Regions from separate parts of the Vibrio sp. nBUS_14 genome, predicted to be linked through region 1. Evidence: predicted binding sites of a transcription regulator. Region 1 holds the regulator's gene; each other region holds the start of a gene.
What was found. Region 1 encodes PurR, which represses purine synthesis genes. Its sites were predicted from a motif close to TNANGNAAACGTTTNCNTNA; they were not measured.
Positions count from the first base shown of each region.

Region 2: pyrD (quinone-dependent dihydroorotate dehydrogenase) is a predicted target of PurR. The motif match lies at 3,185-3,204, and genes of this name have one in related genera.
Region 3: purL (phosphoribosylformylglycinamidine synthase) is a predicted target of PurR. The motif match lies at 2,263-2,282, and genes of this name have one in related genera.

Region 1 covers NZ_CP179206.1:2,419,022-2,424,274, forward strand. The annotation lists gene torD (molecular chaperone TorD) at 1-504, shown strand, start outside; gene purR (HTH-type transcriptional repressor PurR) at 823-1,827, shown strand; cyclic di-GMP riboswitch class I at 2,002-2,087, shown strand; gene ACMAZD_RS11330 (TfoX/Sxy family DNA transformation protein) at 2,215-2,805, shown strand; gene ACMAZD_RS11335 (TVP38/TMEM64 family protein) at 2,938-3,618, shown strand; gene ACMAZD_RS11340 (DUF2007 domain-containing protein) at 3,682-3,999, shown strand; gene ACMAZD_RS11345 (alpha/beta fold hydrolase) at 4,104-4,901, opposite strand; gene glgA (glycogen synthase GlgA) at 5,188-5,253, opposite strand, start outside.
Region 2 covers NZ_CP179206.1:1,912,898-1,918,150, forward strand. The annotation lists gene rlmKL (bifunctional 23S rRNA (guanine(2069)-N(7))-methyltransferase RlmK/23S rRNA (guanine(2445)-N(2))-methyltransferase RlmL) at 1-757, opposite strand, end outside; gene ACMAZD_RS08965 (cell division protein ZapC) at 1,304-1,852, opposite strand; gene pyrD (quinone-dependent dihydroorotate dehydrogenase) at 2,047-3,057, opposite strand; gene ACMAZD_RS08975 (NAD-glutamate dehydrogenase) at 3,410-5,253, opposite strand, start outside.
Region 3 covers NZ_CP179206.1:926,511-931,763, forward strand. The annotation lists gene tadA (tRNA adenosine(34) deaminase TadA) at 1-65, shown strand, start outside; gene ACMAZD_RS04245 (hypothetical protein) at 122-256, opposite strand; gene mltF (membrane-bound lytic murein transglycosylase MltF) at 559-2,127, opposite strand; gene purL (phosphoribosylformylglycinamidine synthase) at 2,457-5,253, shown strand, end outside.

The DNA of each region.
Region 1 (5,253 bases):
AACGAAACACTTAAGCCTGCGATTGACACTCTGGTAGACGCATTGAACCGTCTACAAACACGTGAAGATGCCCAACTAGAACTGTCTGCTGACTTCTGCGATCTATTCTTAAAGACAGATAAACATGGTGCTCTACCTTACGCTTCAATGTATATCGGCAAAACGGGTCTGTTAAACGACAAGCCAGCTAAAGACATGGAAGATATCATGGCTAAGCACAACTTGGTGGTAAACCAAGATCTGAAAGAGCCAGCAGACCACATTGCTATCGAACTTGATTTCCTTGGTAATCTCATCATCCGTTCAAATGAAACTGAGCTTGAAGAAGAATTAGAAAAATCGTTCGCTGTTCAACAACAGTTTATTGAACAACAACTTCTTACTTGGGTACCAAAGTTCAACGCTAGATGTCGTGAGATCGATTCATTCGGTTTCTATGCATCGATTGCCTCTCTTCTCGTTGCCTTCTGTAATCTGGACACTCAGTATTTAGCGGGTGAATAAGATTCGCTGATGATTAAGTAAACAAATTCAATAGAATGTGACAATTCACCCAGATTTCTGGGTGAATTTTATTGCGAGTAATTTCTAGTCAGTCTAAAATTGTGACCGCAAACGATAAAATATGAAACATTCACGAAATGCTATGCTTATTTAAGTTCAGAGCATTTCGGTGTTAAGACAAGCCGCTCAATAGCGGTTTTTTGTTTTTTAGCACTTTAATACCCCAAAGAGCCCTACAAATTTAAGCTCTTAGTTAGGTAGCTTAACGGCTGCTTTATTCCGTACTTGGGAAAGTAGCTTCTATAATAGGATAAAACCATGGCCACTATAAAAGATGTCGCTCGCTTAGCAGGCGTATCAACTACCACCGTTTCTCACGTAATCAACAAAACACGTTTTGTTGCAGAAGCGACTCAAGAGAAAGTAAACAAAGCCGTAGACGAATTAAACTACGCGCCAAGTGCTGTTGCTCGTAGCTTGAAATGCAATTCAACACGTACTATCGGCATGCTAGTGACTCAATCAACAAACCTTTTCTTCTCGGAAGTGATCGATGGTGTTGAAAGCTACTGCTACCGTCAAGGTTACACTTTGATTCTGTGTAACACAGGTGGTATCTATGAGAAGCAACGTGACTACATTCGAATGCTTGCAGAAAAACGTGTAGATGGCATCTTGGTTATGTGTTCTGACTTAACAGAAGAACTTCGTGGCATGTTAGATCGCCATGCTGATATCCCAAAAGTTGTCATGGATTGGGGCCCTGAAACCTCTCAGGCTGATAAGATCATCGATAACTCTGAAGAAGGCGGCTATCTAGCAACCAAATACCTGCTAGAACGTGGTCACACAAAGATTGCTTGTTTAAGTGGCCACTTAGACAAAGCAGCATGTGTAGAACGCATCGCGGGTTACAAACGCGCACTCAATGAAGCGAAGGTCGAAACCGACGAAAAGCTCATCATTGAAGGTAACTTCGAGTGTGATACCGCTGTACTTGCGGCTGATAAAATTGCTCAGATGGAAGATCGCCCTACCGCTGTGTTCTGTTTTAACGACACAATGGCACTTGGCCTAATGAGTCGCCTGCAACAGCAAGACATTCGCATTCCTGAAGATATTTCGGTTATCGGTTACGACAACATTGAACTTGCAGAATACTTCTCTCCACCATTGACAACGGTTCACCAACCTAAGCGTCGTGTTGGTAAAAATGCATTCGAAATTTTGTTGGAACGCATTAAAGATAAAGATCATGAAAAACGTGTCTTTGAAATGCACCCTGAAATTGTTGAGCGAAGCACAGTTAAAACGTTAAATTAATTGATAAATCGAGTTTAATTTCATTAAGCGCACCTTTGGGTGCGCTTTTTTTATAAGCAGACAAAATAAACCTAGTTGCACATCATCAAGATCATTAATTGGAGCAACATCACATTTTTAAATATCAGGTGTGAGCCTAATTCAACAAAAACTTTATTCTATTCAATCAGTCAGTCACGCACAGGGCAAACCACTTGAAAGAGTGAGACGCAAAGCTTCCGGCCTAAACCACTCGTTGGTATGGTAGCGGGGTTACCGATGGCAAAATGCAGTAGTTACTAACAATCTGGTAATTTACGGCTTATTGACAATTTAATTGCAACATTTTGCTAATCTTTCGGACCTGCTTATTTGGTGGCGTAGTTCAAATACACCGAGATAAATAACATGGATAAACCGATACTAAAGGACTCAATGAAATTATTTGAGCCCCTAGGAAAAATAAAATCACGCTCAATGTTTGGTGGATTCGGGCTTTTTGCTGATGACACTATGTTTGCTCTGGTTGTAAATGACCAGCTGCACATAAGAGCGGACAAAGACACAACAAGGCAATTCGAGCAACAAGGGTTTCAACCATACGTCTACAAAAAACGTGGTTTCCCTGTCGTCACTAAGTATTTCGCATTACCGGAAGGTTTATGGCAAGACCAAGAGAAAATCTTGCAGCTTGCTACGACGTCTCTGGGTTTTGCTAAAGAAGAGAAAGCTGAGCAGTCTTCTGCTAAGCCAACTCGACTAAAGGACCTCCCTAACCTTCGATTGGCTACCGAGCGTATGTTGAAAAAGGCGGGAATCGATTCCGTAGAATGCTTATATGAATCTGGCTCTGTAAACGCATTTAACGCCATCAAGGAATCGCATGCATCCTCTGTCAACATTGAGCTGCTTTGGGCGCTAGAAGGTGCGATCAATGGTACTCATTGGTCTGTTATACCGCAGCAACGTCGTGAAGAGCTTATCAGTCGCATCAATTAATATTGTCAGTTCAAACTATCTACATAACTAAGCCGCATTCTTGCGGCTTTTTTATATCTGTTGAAAGTTAATCTATGCTTTGCCTGTCTATCTATACTAATGGTATGCATTAAAAAATTAGAGGAAGTATCAATGAGTAAGAAAATGATATTGGGTATCGTGTTGGTCGTAATCATCGTCCTATTAGGCGTCAATTTCGGCCAATACCTAACACTTGAAAATGCGAAGACTCAACAAGCAGTTTTGAACGACTACATCGCGAGCAACTTTATTGTTGCTACTGCGATTTATTTTGCCGCCTATGTCATGATCACGGCTTTCTCAATCCCTGGCGCTGCAGTTGTTACTCTCTTAGGCGCTGCGCTGTTTGGTTTCTGGAACAGTTTACTGCTGGTGTCTTTCGCGAGTGCTATTGGTGCAACCCTCGCCTTCTTGAGTAGCCGTTACCTTTTACGTGACTGGATTCAAACCAAGTTTGGCGACAAGTTAGCAACGATTAACAAGGGTGTTGAAAAAGACGGGGCATTTTACTTATTCTCTCTACGTCTGATTCCTGTTTTCCCGTTTTTTCTTATCAACCTGTTAATGGGGTTAACCCCAATGTCGATGACTCGTTACTACATCACGAGTCAAATAGGCATGTTGCCAGGAACTGCGGTTTTCTTGAATGCTGGTACTCAACTCGCAGAAATTGATTCACTTTCGGGTATCGTATCTCCTTCAGTATTGTTGTCATTTTCCTTATTGGGTGTATTCCCAATTATTGCTAAATGGTTGATGAGTAAGTTTCGCTCAGCACCTGTCGCTGACTAACGTGTATAGCGGAATAACGTATATAACTGACTAAAACCCAAAACCGAATAAGGTTCTATTTCAATGAAAATCTTCAGTGCATCGAATCCTACAGAAGCCCATATCATCTGTGGATTGTTAGAAAGTGAGAATATTGCTTGTGAAGTCCGTGGTGAGGGTTTGTTCAGTTTGAAAGGGGAAATTCCATTCACTGAGGAAACTGACCCTTACGTATGGTTATATGAGCCAGAATTGGCCAATAAAGCCCGCACGATCGTTAATGACTACCAAAAACAGCAAGATTCGATCATCTATGAAGAGTGGCGTTGTGGAGAGTGCCATGAGATCAACGAAGCGCAATTTGGTTCTTGTTGGCAATGCGGCGCTGTATCACCAGAGTAAGAACATAACGAACGATACTCCTTCACAATAAAAACGGGAAGCTAATATTAGCTTCCCGTTTTTATTTAATTCGATTTATTTGTTCTGATAACGAACCCAGAAAGTCACTGGATTTGTTTTTGAATAAACGCGATTGAACGTTGGTTGAACTCTTCAGGGTTTTCAACATTACACACATGTCCGCAATTTGCTATTTCCACTAACTCACTCGACTCATGTGCTTCAACCATCTCTTTTACGGGCTTGATGAACATGTAGTCATGTTCTCCCATCAAGTAAAGAGTCGGGATTGGTAGCTCTCTATCTTTGAAATATTTCATCAGAGGGTTTACGTCAGCAGTCAGGATAAACCAGCGTTTAAATTCTTTTTGACACAGTTTTTTAGCTTCACGGATAAATAGATGGCGAGATTCTTTTTGGCTCTTTTGTGGCATGACAACATAAGCAAAAAGACTGTATAGCCACATGTATGGAATAATGTGCTTGCTTAAGTTGCCCAGTTTTATTAGTACTTGAGAGCGGGTATTGAGCTTAGTCACCGCTCCACCAAGTACCATTGAACGCACGCGACCTGCGGCTAATTCCGCTACATTGCGAACAATAATCGTCCCGAGAGACATACCAACGAAATGCGCGGAGCGGATTTTAAGATGATCCAGTACTTTGAGGATATCGAGTGTGACCGATTTGAATGTATAGCGGTTCGCTATCAGCTCTTTTAAAATATTGTCTGACTTACCATGCCCTCTCAGATCAATGAGAAGCAGGTTGAAATATTGTTTATACGCTTTGATCTGCTTGAACCAGATTGAGGAGCTGCCTCCCGCGCCATGCACAAACACAACCCATTCATCGCTCGTAGGGTGAGTAAATGTTTTATGAAATAATAAACTCTCAGACATACCTATCGCTTTAATTATAATAATGGAGCTATGCCTCATGACGAGGCAATGGCTAAGGATATCACGTTATTAAGAACTTTAAGTGATAATAGTGTCAAACCTAACATTAGTCATGTGAATACCTAGCCCGCCTTTTTTACCTGACTAAAATGCGTTTGCAAGTTTTGTCTTCGTAAACGTGATTTGCTCTGAACAGAAAACAAAAAGGCACTCTAATCTCAGAGCGCCTTCTTTCATTACAAACTATTACTAGCCGCCAGCTTAATTTTATAACTATTTCAGCGAGTTAAAGTGAAGAATGATACATTGCAAGATACTCTTTTGCCGCATCTTCCCAACTAAAATCTTGCTG
Region 2 (5,253 bases), 510 kb from region 1:
TCTTAACGCCACGACGGCCTTGAACATTAGCTTCTGCTTTAACTTCAGCCCAAAGCTCTGGTTCGAAATCTTCTAGTGACTCAAAACACCATTTCTGACGTTTCACACCAGGTGCCATGTTTGCAGCCATCATCGCCGCTTCAATGACTAACGTACCTGAACCACACATAGGATCTAGGAAAGGTTTCGTTGCATCCCAACCACTACGAAGAAGAATCGCCGCAGCAAGGGTTTCACGCAGTGGTGCGCGACCTGATTCCGGGCGGTAACCACGTTGATGAAGACCAACACCTACCATATCAACACCAAGGATTGCTTTGTCACGATGCAAACGAACATGGATACGAATATCTGGATTTTCTTTGCTAATAGATGGGCGCGGTAAAGACTTCTTCTCGAAGCAATCTACGACGGCATCTTTTACTTTCATTGCACCGTATTGGCTATTCCGGATTTCATTATTCGTACCGTTGAAATCAACAACGAAACGCTTAGTGCTATGGAATTGATTTACCCAATTAACCGCTGTGGTTGATAGGTAAAGATCCATGTCGTCCATACAAGTGAATTCTGAAAGGACACGTACAAATCGAGAAGCCAAACGACTCCACAAACAACAACGATAAATTTGCTCATTAGTGGCTTTGAATTTAACACCTGCTTGAACAGGTTTTGCATTTGTAATCCCTAGTTGGGTTAGTTCTTCAACTAATAAATTCTCAAGGCCGTTTGAGGTAACCGCTAGATATTGATTCATAGTGTTCTTTTATTGGTAAAAATGAGCTCGATTATACCTGAATTTGCTACTAGAGCATCACACTAAACTCGTCTTTTCATTGAATCTTTCGACTAACTGCTTAGCAAATGCTCAGCCATGAAGCGATCGCTTACCCGCACTCCCTTACAACACAACAACGCTCAATCTCACAGAAATAACACTCATCAATAGGCTCAAACCATCGAGTGCATTTATATTCACTCCAATAATGGTATATACCAAGATAAAATTTAGGTTGGAACTTAGCAACAAAAGACCAAGAACAGGGAATAAACAGAGGAAATCCGCTATCGATAGTGGGGAAATCGGTCGAAATTGAGGTTAAAAAAGATACTTTTTTTACAAATTAAATAGGTGAACAACGTCATTCAAATGAATGAACTACGTCATATTTATTGAGATAGGCTTTTTTAGGCACAAAAAAATCGGCTATTAAGCCGATTATGGGGAAGGTATTACAGGTTTATTTATAGCGATGATTGGCGAAATAATGCTCTAGTGATGATTTAGGTTAGAGATTAGAGATTAACCCACCATCGCAATATGCGTTTGATGAAGGATGGCATTCGCGTCAGTCATTCTATCGTGCATGACTTTAATCGAATCTCCAAAGCGTAACCCTTTTGAAGGCGTTAGGAGGAACTCTTCTAAGTCTACAAATGCACATAAGCTCGCACACTCTCCGACTTCTAATACAATGAAGTAACCAAGGTTATGCTCGTTATTCATTTGTACAATATCCCCTTCTTGAGGATATTCATGGCCCGCACCTTGTGAGTCAAAGAACCAGCTTTTAGGCTGTACAGGCTTATGAAAACGCTTTGCGGCCACACAATAAAGTGCAAGCTCGGCTTGTCGCGGCTCAGACAACTCTAAGCCAGAAATTTGTTCTTTGAAGGTTTGGTAAGAAGATGCATCGTCAACAGTGAATTCATTATCTTTAAAAGCGCAGTCCACCAGCTTATTGCGGACCAGATTCGTTTTAAAAATCATATCCTCTCCGAGGTTTAGCATCAATGAACATTGCTGCTCATCGTAATACCAACTCCATGTATCGCTAGGTTTAAGCATCATTTCGTCTCACACTGTTGAACCATTCCGTTAGGTAAAACGCAAAATTACCTCTAATTACAGTAATTTTACTGCGCAACAGGCAAAAAAAAAGAGGAAATGAATTCCTCTTTCTTATCGCTTTTCTCTACAACTCAGTGAGTTACAGTGTCTCTTTTGTCAAGACGGTGCCGGATCATAGCTTAAGCTTTTACGGACTACAGGTTTTTAACGATGTCACGAACAAGGCCTGGGCCTTTGTAGATGAAACCAGAGTAAACTTGTACAAGTTTAGCGCCTGCCATCATTTTCTCTTTTGCAGCAACGTAAGAGTCAACACCACCTACCCCGATGATCGGCAGTTGGTCACCCAGCTCTTCGTGAAGTTTGCGAACAACTTCAGTACTTCGAGATTGAACTGGACGTCCGCTTAGGCCACCCGCTTCGTCGCAATGCTTCATGCCTTCAACGATACTGCGATCCAATGTCGTGTTGGTTGCGATCACACCGTCGATCTTATTTTTGATCAATGATTCGCAAATCTGGCTGATTTCGTCATCACTTAGATCCGGAGCGATCTTAAGAGCAAGCGGAACATATTTGCCATGCTTCGCTTCTAATGCAGATTGCTTGGTTTTTAGTTCAGACAACAGATCATCAAGTGCTTCGCCATATTGTAGCGAACGAAGTCCTGGAGTATTTGGTGAAGAGATATTTACCGCAATGTAACCTGCGTATTGGTATACCTTCTCCATACAGATAATGTAATCTTCTGCGCCCTTTTCAATTGGCGTGTCTTTGTTCTTACCAATATTGATACCTAAGATACCGTCATAGTTAGACTTCTTAACATTCTCAATTAGGTTATCTACGCCTAGGTTGTTAAAACCCATGCGATTGATAATACCTTCGGCTTCAACAAGACGGAACAAACGTGGTTTGTCATTACCGGCTTGTGGGCGAGGAGTAACAGTCCCTACTTCTACAAAACCAAAACCCATTGCACCAAATGCATCAATACATTCGCCGTTTTTGTCTAGGCCGGCAGCAAGGCCAACTGGGTTTTTAAAAGTGAGACCCATGCACTCTACAGGTCGGTGAGGTAATTGTTGGCGATACAAAAGATCAATAGGTGTGCCAGTAAAGCGTTTGAAATTTTGAATTGCAAGATCATGAGCCTTTTCGGCATCAAGTTGAAAAAAGCCAGTTCTGGCTAGACGGTAAAGCATTGTGCCTCCGATAGAAAAAAGCGCCGTGTAAACGGGGCAATATTATTTACTTATTTACCCAACTATTCAATCTATTACTGTCTGTAAGGGTAAGATAATCGAGTTTGCTAACGAATGAGGTTTATTATTAAGCAAACGTTACCGTATACTCCGGTGAATAGCTATTTCATTATTATTCGTGTAACGAGCATAAGTTAACTTGCCCAAGCATAAGTGACTCAACGAAATAATTGGACACGTCATTCACTATTCAGCCAAATGACATTGCTCTGCCAAATAACACTGTTCAGCCAAACGAAAAAGGCAGACCTAATATAGTCTGCCCTTGTTTCTTTTCGTTTTTATCTAATCGCTAGTCTGTCGACATGCAGTTTAGATTCAATAGCATCAATTCACGCAGTGCTACTGAGAACTTAGCAAACTCATGAACTGAACCGACTTTGAATTCGTTCAAGATACTTTCCCAACGATGCAGAGAAACCGAGTTACTTTCCATCCAGTCATCAAGTGCTTTAATCACATCGATATCTGAAGCACAACCGCAGTTAAGTACTTGGCCCGTTAGCTGACGTTGCTGCCAATCCAGATCTTCCCTGAATGCTGCACGTGCCAGCGCTTGCCAGTTGTTGTCTACTGCTTGGCCATTAATTTGCTTCAAGAACCAGTGCAAAGACAGGCGGTCACCAAGGTTAAAGTAAAGCTTAGACGCTTGTTGTACTGTTTTACCTGTTTCGCGAGCCACTGTGGATATATCCAGTGCTGAGTACAAGCTAGACAAACGCGCGACTGAATTAGCCAACTCAGCGTTTACGCCTTGCTCAATCCATAGCTGTGCCATTGCGTTATGCTCTTCTACTTCAGAAGCCACTAGGTTTTCATCCAGTTTCTCTGTGATAGTAAGAACATCGCCTTGGTAAAGTTCAATCAATGCTTTCACTGACTGTTTACCAGTACGGTTTCTTAACAACCAACGAGCCAAACGACGAAGTGTACGGCGAACATGGTAGATCAATTCATATTGAGCTTCAGAACTTGAAACATTGTCCAGTTCACGGATGCTCTTCAGAACTTTACCAAGACCGTAGATTTCACGTGATGCTGCGTAAGCATTTGCAATATCAACGATATTTGCGCCCGTCTCTTCTTGCAGACGAGTAACGAAGTTACAACCCATTTCGTTAACCATTTGGTTAGCCAATGCCGTCGCAATGATTTCAGAGCGTAATGGATGGTTATCCATATGCTGATAATAGTTACGACGTAACGCTGTTGGGAAGTATTGCATAAGCTGTTGAGCATGGAATTCATCATTAGCGATATCATCACTAACAAGATCTTCTTTAAGTACCATTTTACCGTAAGCGACAAGTACAGAAAGCTCTGGTCTTGTTAGGCCTTGGCCCTGCTTTTCACGCTCAAGCAGTGTTTCGTCATCTGGGATGTATTCCAAACCACGATCCAAGTACCCTGCTTTTTCCATTGTATGAATAAAGCGGATTTGCTCTTTTACTAAGCCAACACCTTGATGCTCAGTAACCGAAATAGACTCAGCTTGGCAATATGCGTCGTCTAGTACGATTTCGCCCACTTCATCTTCCATCGATTCAAGCACTTGGTTACGTTGCTTAACGGTTAGATCACCATTAGACACCAAACCATTCAAGAAGATCTTAATGTTTACTTCATTATCTGAACAGTCAACACCGCCAACGTTATCAACGAAATCAGTATTAACGCGGCCACCCGTAAGCGCGTATTCAATACGACCCAATTGAGTCATACCCAAGTTACCGCCTTCACCAACAACCTTAGCTTTCAGGTCACAGCCATCGATACGAAGCACGTCATTTGCACGGTCACCCACATCAGTATGAGTCTCGTTTGAAGACTTAACGTATGTACCGATACCGCCATTCCAAAGAAGATCAACCTGCATAGACAAGATCGCTTTGATCAAGTCATTCGGTGCCATTGATGCTTTCTTGGTCCCCAGCATTTTCTGAATTTCAGGCGTAAGAGAGATAGACTTCGCTCGACGAGAGAAGATACCACCACCTTGAGAGATAAGGTCTTTGTTGTAATCTTCCCAGCTTGATCGAGGTAGATTAAACAAGCGCTCACGCTCTACCCAGCTTGATGCTGATTCTGGATTCGGGTCGATGAAGATATGCATGTGGTTAAACGCAGCTTGTATAC
Region 3 (5,253 bases), 1.5 Mb from region 1:
AGGAAGAGCAGCGTTTAGAAGCCAATAAGGCAAGTGACAAGAATAAGGACAGTAACAATAGATAGAAGCATGCTTCGGCACTCTCATTGCAAGAGTGCCGCAGAAAACTTACTCGGTATCTTTACTCAGAAAGTATCTGCATGAAAGCACGGTTGCGCCAAATGATCTTTTTCTTATTATTTGAAAGCATACGCTTACGACGGTTTGCAGCAACGGTCTTATCAAGGCGTTTCGATTTCAGTTTGTTCTTCATCATTTCAACGATTTCCTATTTGTCGTCTGGCTTTGTAATTATGACTTCAGTTTTAATTATAGTGGTTATTTGTTTATGAGCTCTGTCGCGAACTTAGCGATACCTTTTGAGTAACCATCGCGATGGCCAGTGTCTGAATACAGCAGAACACATGGCGCTTATGGTGTGTCGTTATAAAGTTCGATTGTTACTGCAATATGACACCTTAAATTTAACGGTCACTTTGTTTACTTATTTTCTCAATGCTAACCAGCAGTTAAACAAACAAAAAAAAGAGCAACGCTATATAGCATTGCTCTTTTTATTTATTTGGAAGACTCAGCTTCGTCGACAGCGGATTCAGCCGCACTGATTGTCGATTCAGCGCCCGAGATCTCTAAAGGTGGGATAACCACCAAACCTTCAAGGCTTGCTTCTTCTTCTTTATTTCGCTTGTTCACATGGCCAATAATGCTTTGGTAATAACGTCGAATGTTCTCAACGTAATTCCTTGCTTCATCACCACGAGCATAACCGTAACGAGCTTTACTGTAGTACTTCTTATGTCTTAGAAGAGGCAGCCTGTCTTTCACATCCCCCCAAGCGTCAGGATCACCGCCTTGTGCTTTGGTTAAGCGACGTGCATCCATCATGTGACCGTAACCTACGTTATATGACGCGAGGGCAAACCAGATTTTTTCATGTTGAGTAATAGAGTCAGGAACTCGATTCACGATACGACGTAAGTATTCCACGCCACCTTGTACCGATTGTTTAGGATCAAGACGATTGGTTACACCTACGCTCTTCGCGGTTGGCAGCGTCAACATCATCATGCCACGAACACCGGTTGGAGAACGCGCGACTGGGTTCCAGTGTGACTCTTGGTATGCCAAAGCAGCGATTAAGCGCCAATCAAATTCTTGTGAGTATTGCTGAAATAGTGGTGACCATTTTGGTAGCTTGCTGTCCAATGCACGGATAAAAGCACGAGTATCAACGTAGTCAAAGGTACTAATGTGACCGATGTATTTCTCTTCCAGTGAAGCCAGTTCACCTGACTGTTTAAGGTTACCGAAGAACTCAATCAGCAACGCATACAGACTCTCATCTTCTGAACGTTCTAAATACCAAGAGATAGGTTGGTCTTCAGTGAGTTCGAAAGCAAGAGCCACATCAGGGTATAAACGCTGAGCCAATGAAAGTTCAATGGAGTCTGCAACAGTAAACAATCGCTCTCCGGTTGATACTTCTTTTAGCAGGTCATTGATGTCTGCATTCCCGACCGCATCGTAGATAAAGTCATCGTGTGTATTCTGAAGCTGTTTTAGTGTTGGTTCAAAGTGTGAGTCTTTCACCACAACTAAAGATGGCGTCAGTGTTTCATTTGATGCCGTTTCTTCTGATTCAGATTGTTTTTTTACAAACTCGGCCTGACGATCGTTCTCAAACTTGATCAGTTGATCGAGATTTCTTGGTCGCCATTGACCTTTCTTGTACACGACTTGTTGGCTTACGTAGTAATAAGCAGGCGCAGCGCGATACGTACGTGTCAGGTTGTTGTTTTGTGTTAACCCAGTCGCGATAAGATCGATTTCGCCTTTCTTCAACGCAGGGAATAGGCCGGATAAGCGGTATGCAGGTTTAACTTCAAGCTTTACACCAAGCTCTTTAGCAAACTCACGAGCCAGTTCATAATCTAAGCCAGCAGGGCCATCGGGACCAATGTAATAAGAGAGTTGGTTATTCAGTGTGCCGACACGCAGAACGCCGCGATCTCGTATCTGCTCAAGGACACTTTTAGGTTCAGACTCAATCTGGCATCCAGCTAGTCCAAAAAGAGCAATAGCAAGCAGAAGGAATTTGGACGAAAAGATGAGCGTAAATTTAGGCATCAAAATGAAATCTCGAAAAGTGGAAGCCCCTTTATACCAAACCCCGCAAGGCTGGCAAAGCAGGTTTATTTAAACAGTTGTAAAAGTGCTGATAAATGCAGCAAAACTGTCATTTATATCGTTAGATGAAAAAAATAACGCAAACGGTTGCTTTTGGTGTTACGTCACAAAAAGAAATGCTTTATAATGCGCTCGCATTGAAGAGGTGGAATCGGCATAGGTTTGTTAACCTTCGGGAATAGCTTCGAAGAAAACAGTTAGGTTGTTCCTATAACCCACTGAATTTATTCCAATATCACCTTAATCAACTGCATAAGAGACCTAAGCACATGAGAATTTTGCGTGGCTCCCCAGCTCTATCTGAGTTTCGTGTTAACAAGCTTTTAGAGCTTTGTCGTGAATTAAGCTTACCTGTAACAGGTATTTACGCTGAGTTTGCCCACTTTGCTGATTTAACGGCAGACCTAGATGCGTCTGAAGTTGAGAAGCTAGAAAAGCTACTGACTTACGGTCCAACGATTGAAGAGCATGAACCTGAAGGTTTATTGCTGCTTGCAACGCCACGTCCAGGCACTATCTCGCCTTGGTCTTCAAAATCAACTGATATCGCACACAACTGTGGACTGGCTAAAGTGTCACGTCTAGAGCGCGGTACCGCTTTCTACATTGAAACTTCTTCTGAACTTTCTGAGCTTCAACTTGTTGAGCTGAAAGCAATCTTGCACGACCGTATGATGGAAGTGGTTTTCACTGACTTCGAATCGGCCGCAGCACTATTTATTGTTGCTGAACCTGCTCCTTATGCGGAAGTTGACCTATTAACTGGCGGACGTAAAGCGCTCGAACAAGCAAACGTTACCCTAGGTCTTGCGCTTGCAGAAGATGAAATTGATTACCTTTTTGAAAGCTTCACTGAAAAGCTAGGTCGTAACCCGACTGACATCGAGCTAATGATGTTCGCACAAGCGAACTCAGAGCACTGTCGTCACAAGATCTTTAACGCTGATTGGACTATCGATGGCGTTAAGCAAGAAAAATCATTGTTCAAGATGATTAAGAACACCTTTGAAACGACACCAGAACACGTTCTGTCTGCTTATAAAGATAATGCAGCGGTAATGACAGGTTCTGAAGTCGGTCGTTTCTTCCCAGATCCAGAAACTCGTCAGTACAACTATCACCAAGAGAAAACACACATCTTGATGAAAGTTGAAACGCACAACCACCCAACGGCAATCTCTCCATGGCCGGGCGCATCAACAGGTTCAGGCGGTGAAATCCGTGATGAAGGCGCGACAGGTATTGGTGGTAAGCCAAAAGCGGGTCTGGTTGCTTTCTCTGTATCTAACCTTAAGATCCCGAACTTCGTTCAACCTTGGGAAACTGACTTTGGTAAGCCGAGCCGTATCGTTACTGCTTTGGATATCATGCTTGAAGGTCCTCTTGGTGGCGCAGCATTCAACAACGAATTTGGTCGTCCAAACCTACTAGGTTACTTCCGTACTTACGAAGAGAAAGTAAACTCTCACGCAGGTGAAGAAGTACGTGGTTACCACAAGCCAATCATGCTGGCTGGTGGTCTAGGTAACATTCGTGATGATCATGTTCAGAAGAAAGAGATTCCAGTAGGTGCAAGCCTAATCGTTCTTGGTGGTCCTGCGATGAACATCGGCCTTGGTGGCGGTGCTGCATCTTCAATGGATTCTGGTTCTTCTTCTGAAGACTTAGATTTTGCTTCTGTACAGCGTGAAAATCCAGAAATGGAACGTCGTTGTCAGGAAGTGATCGACCGTTGTTGGCAGCTTGGTAATGCGAACCCAATCGCATTCATCCACGATGTGGGCGCAGGCGGTATCTCGAATGCACTTCCTGAGCTAGTAGACGATGGCGAGCGTGGCGGTATCTTTAATCTACGTGACGTGCCAAACGATGAGCCGGGCATGAGCCCACTTGAGATCTGGTGTAACGAATCTCAAGAGCGTTACGTTATGGCGGTTGCTGATAAAGACATGGCAACATTCGACGCGATTTGTAAACGTGAACGCGCACCTTACGCGGTGGTTGGTAAAGCAACAGAAGAACGTGATCTTAAATTAGAAGATTCTCACTTCGACAACACGCCAATCGACATGCCAATGGACATCCTATTAGGTAAAACACCTAAGATGAACCGTGATGCGAAGACGCTAAAAGCAAACAATTCTGCGATTGACCGTTCTGGTATCGAGCTGAACGAAGCGGTTGACCGTATCCTTCGCCTACCAACCGTGGCAGAGAAAACCTTCCTTATTACTATCGGTGACCGCTCGGTAACAGGCCTTGTCGCTCGTGACCAAATGGTTGGCCCATGGCAGGTTCCAGTAGCAAACTGTGCGGTAACCGCAGCTAGTTACGACACTTACCACGGTGAGGCAATGTCTCTTGGTGAGCGTACGCCAGTGGCACTACTAGACTTCGGCGCATCAGCTCGTCTAGCGGTTGGTGAAGCAATCACTAACATCGCAGCGACCAACATCGGCGATATTAAACACATTAAATTGTCAGCTAACTGGATGTCTCCAGCAGGTCACCCAGGTGAAGATGCTGGTCTTTACGAAGCAGTTAAAGCCGTCGGTGAAGAGCTATGTCCGGCACTGGGTCTTACTATCCCAGTAGGTAAAGACTCAATGTCGATGAAGACCAAGTGGGAAGAGAACGGCGAGCAGAAAGAAGTAACATCTCCGCTATCTCTTGTTATCACTGCGTTTGCACGTGTTGAAGATGTTCGTAAAACTATTACTCCTCAATTGCGTACCCCTGATAACCTTGAAGGACTAGGCAATACTTCACTGATTCTTATCGACCTAGGTAACGGCCAAAACCGCATGGGCGCAACAGCACTTGCTCAGGTTTATAAGCAGCTTGGTGATAAGCCAGCAGACGTAGACAACGCAGCACAGCTAAAAGGTTTCTACGAAGGTGTTCAAGCACTTGTAGCGAACGACCAAGTTGTGGCTTACCACGATAAAGGCGATGGCGGTCTATTCGTAACGCTGGCTGAAATGGCGTTCGCAGGTCACTGTGGTGTTAATGCTGATATTGCAGCGCTTTTATCTGCATCAGAGAATAGCGAAGATACGTTAGCAG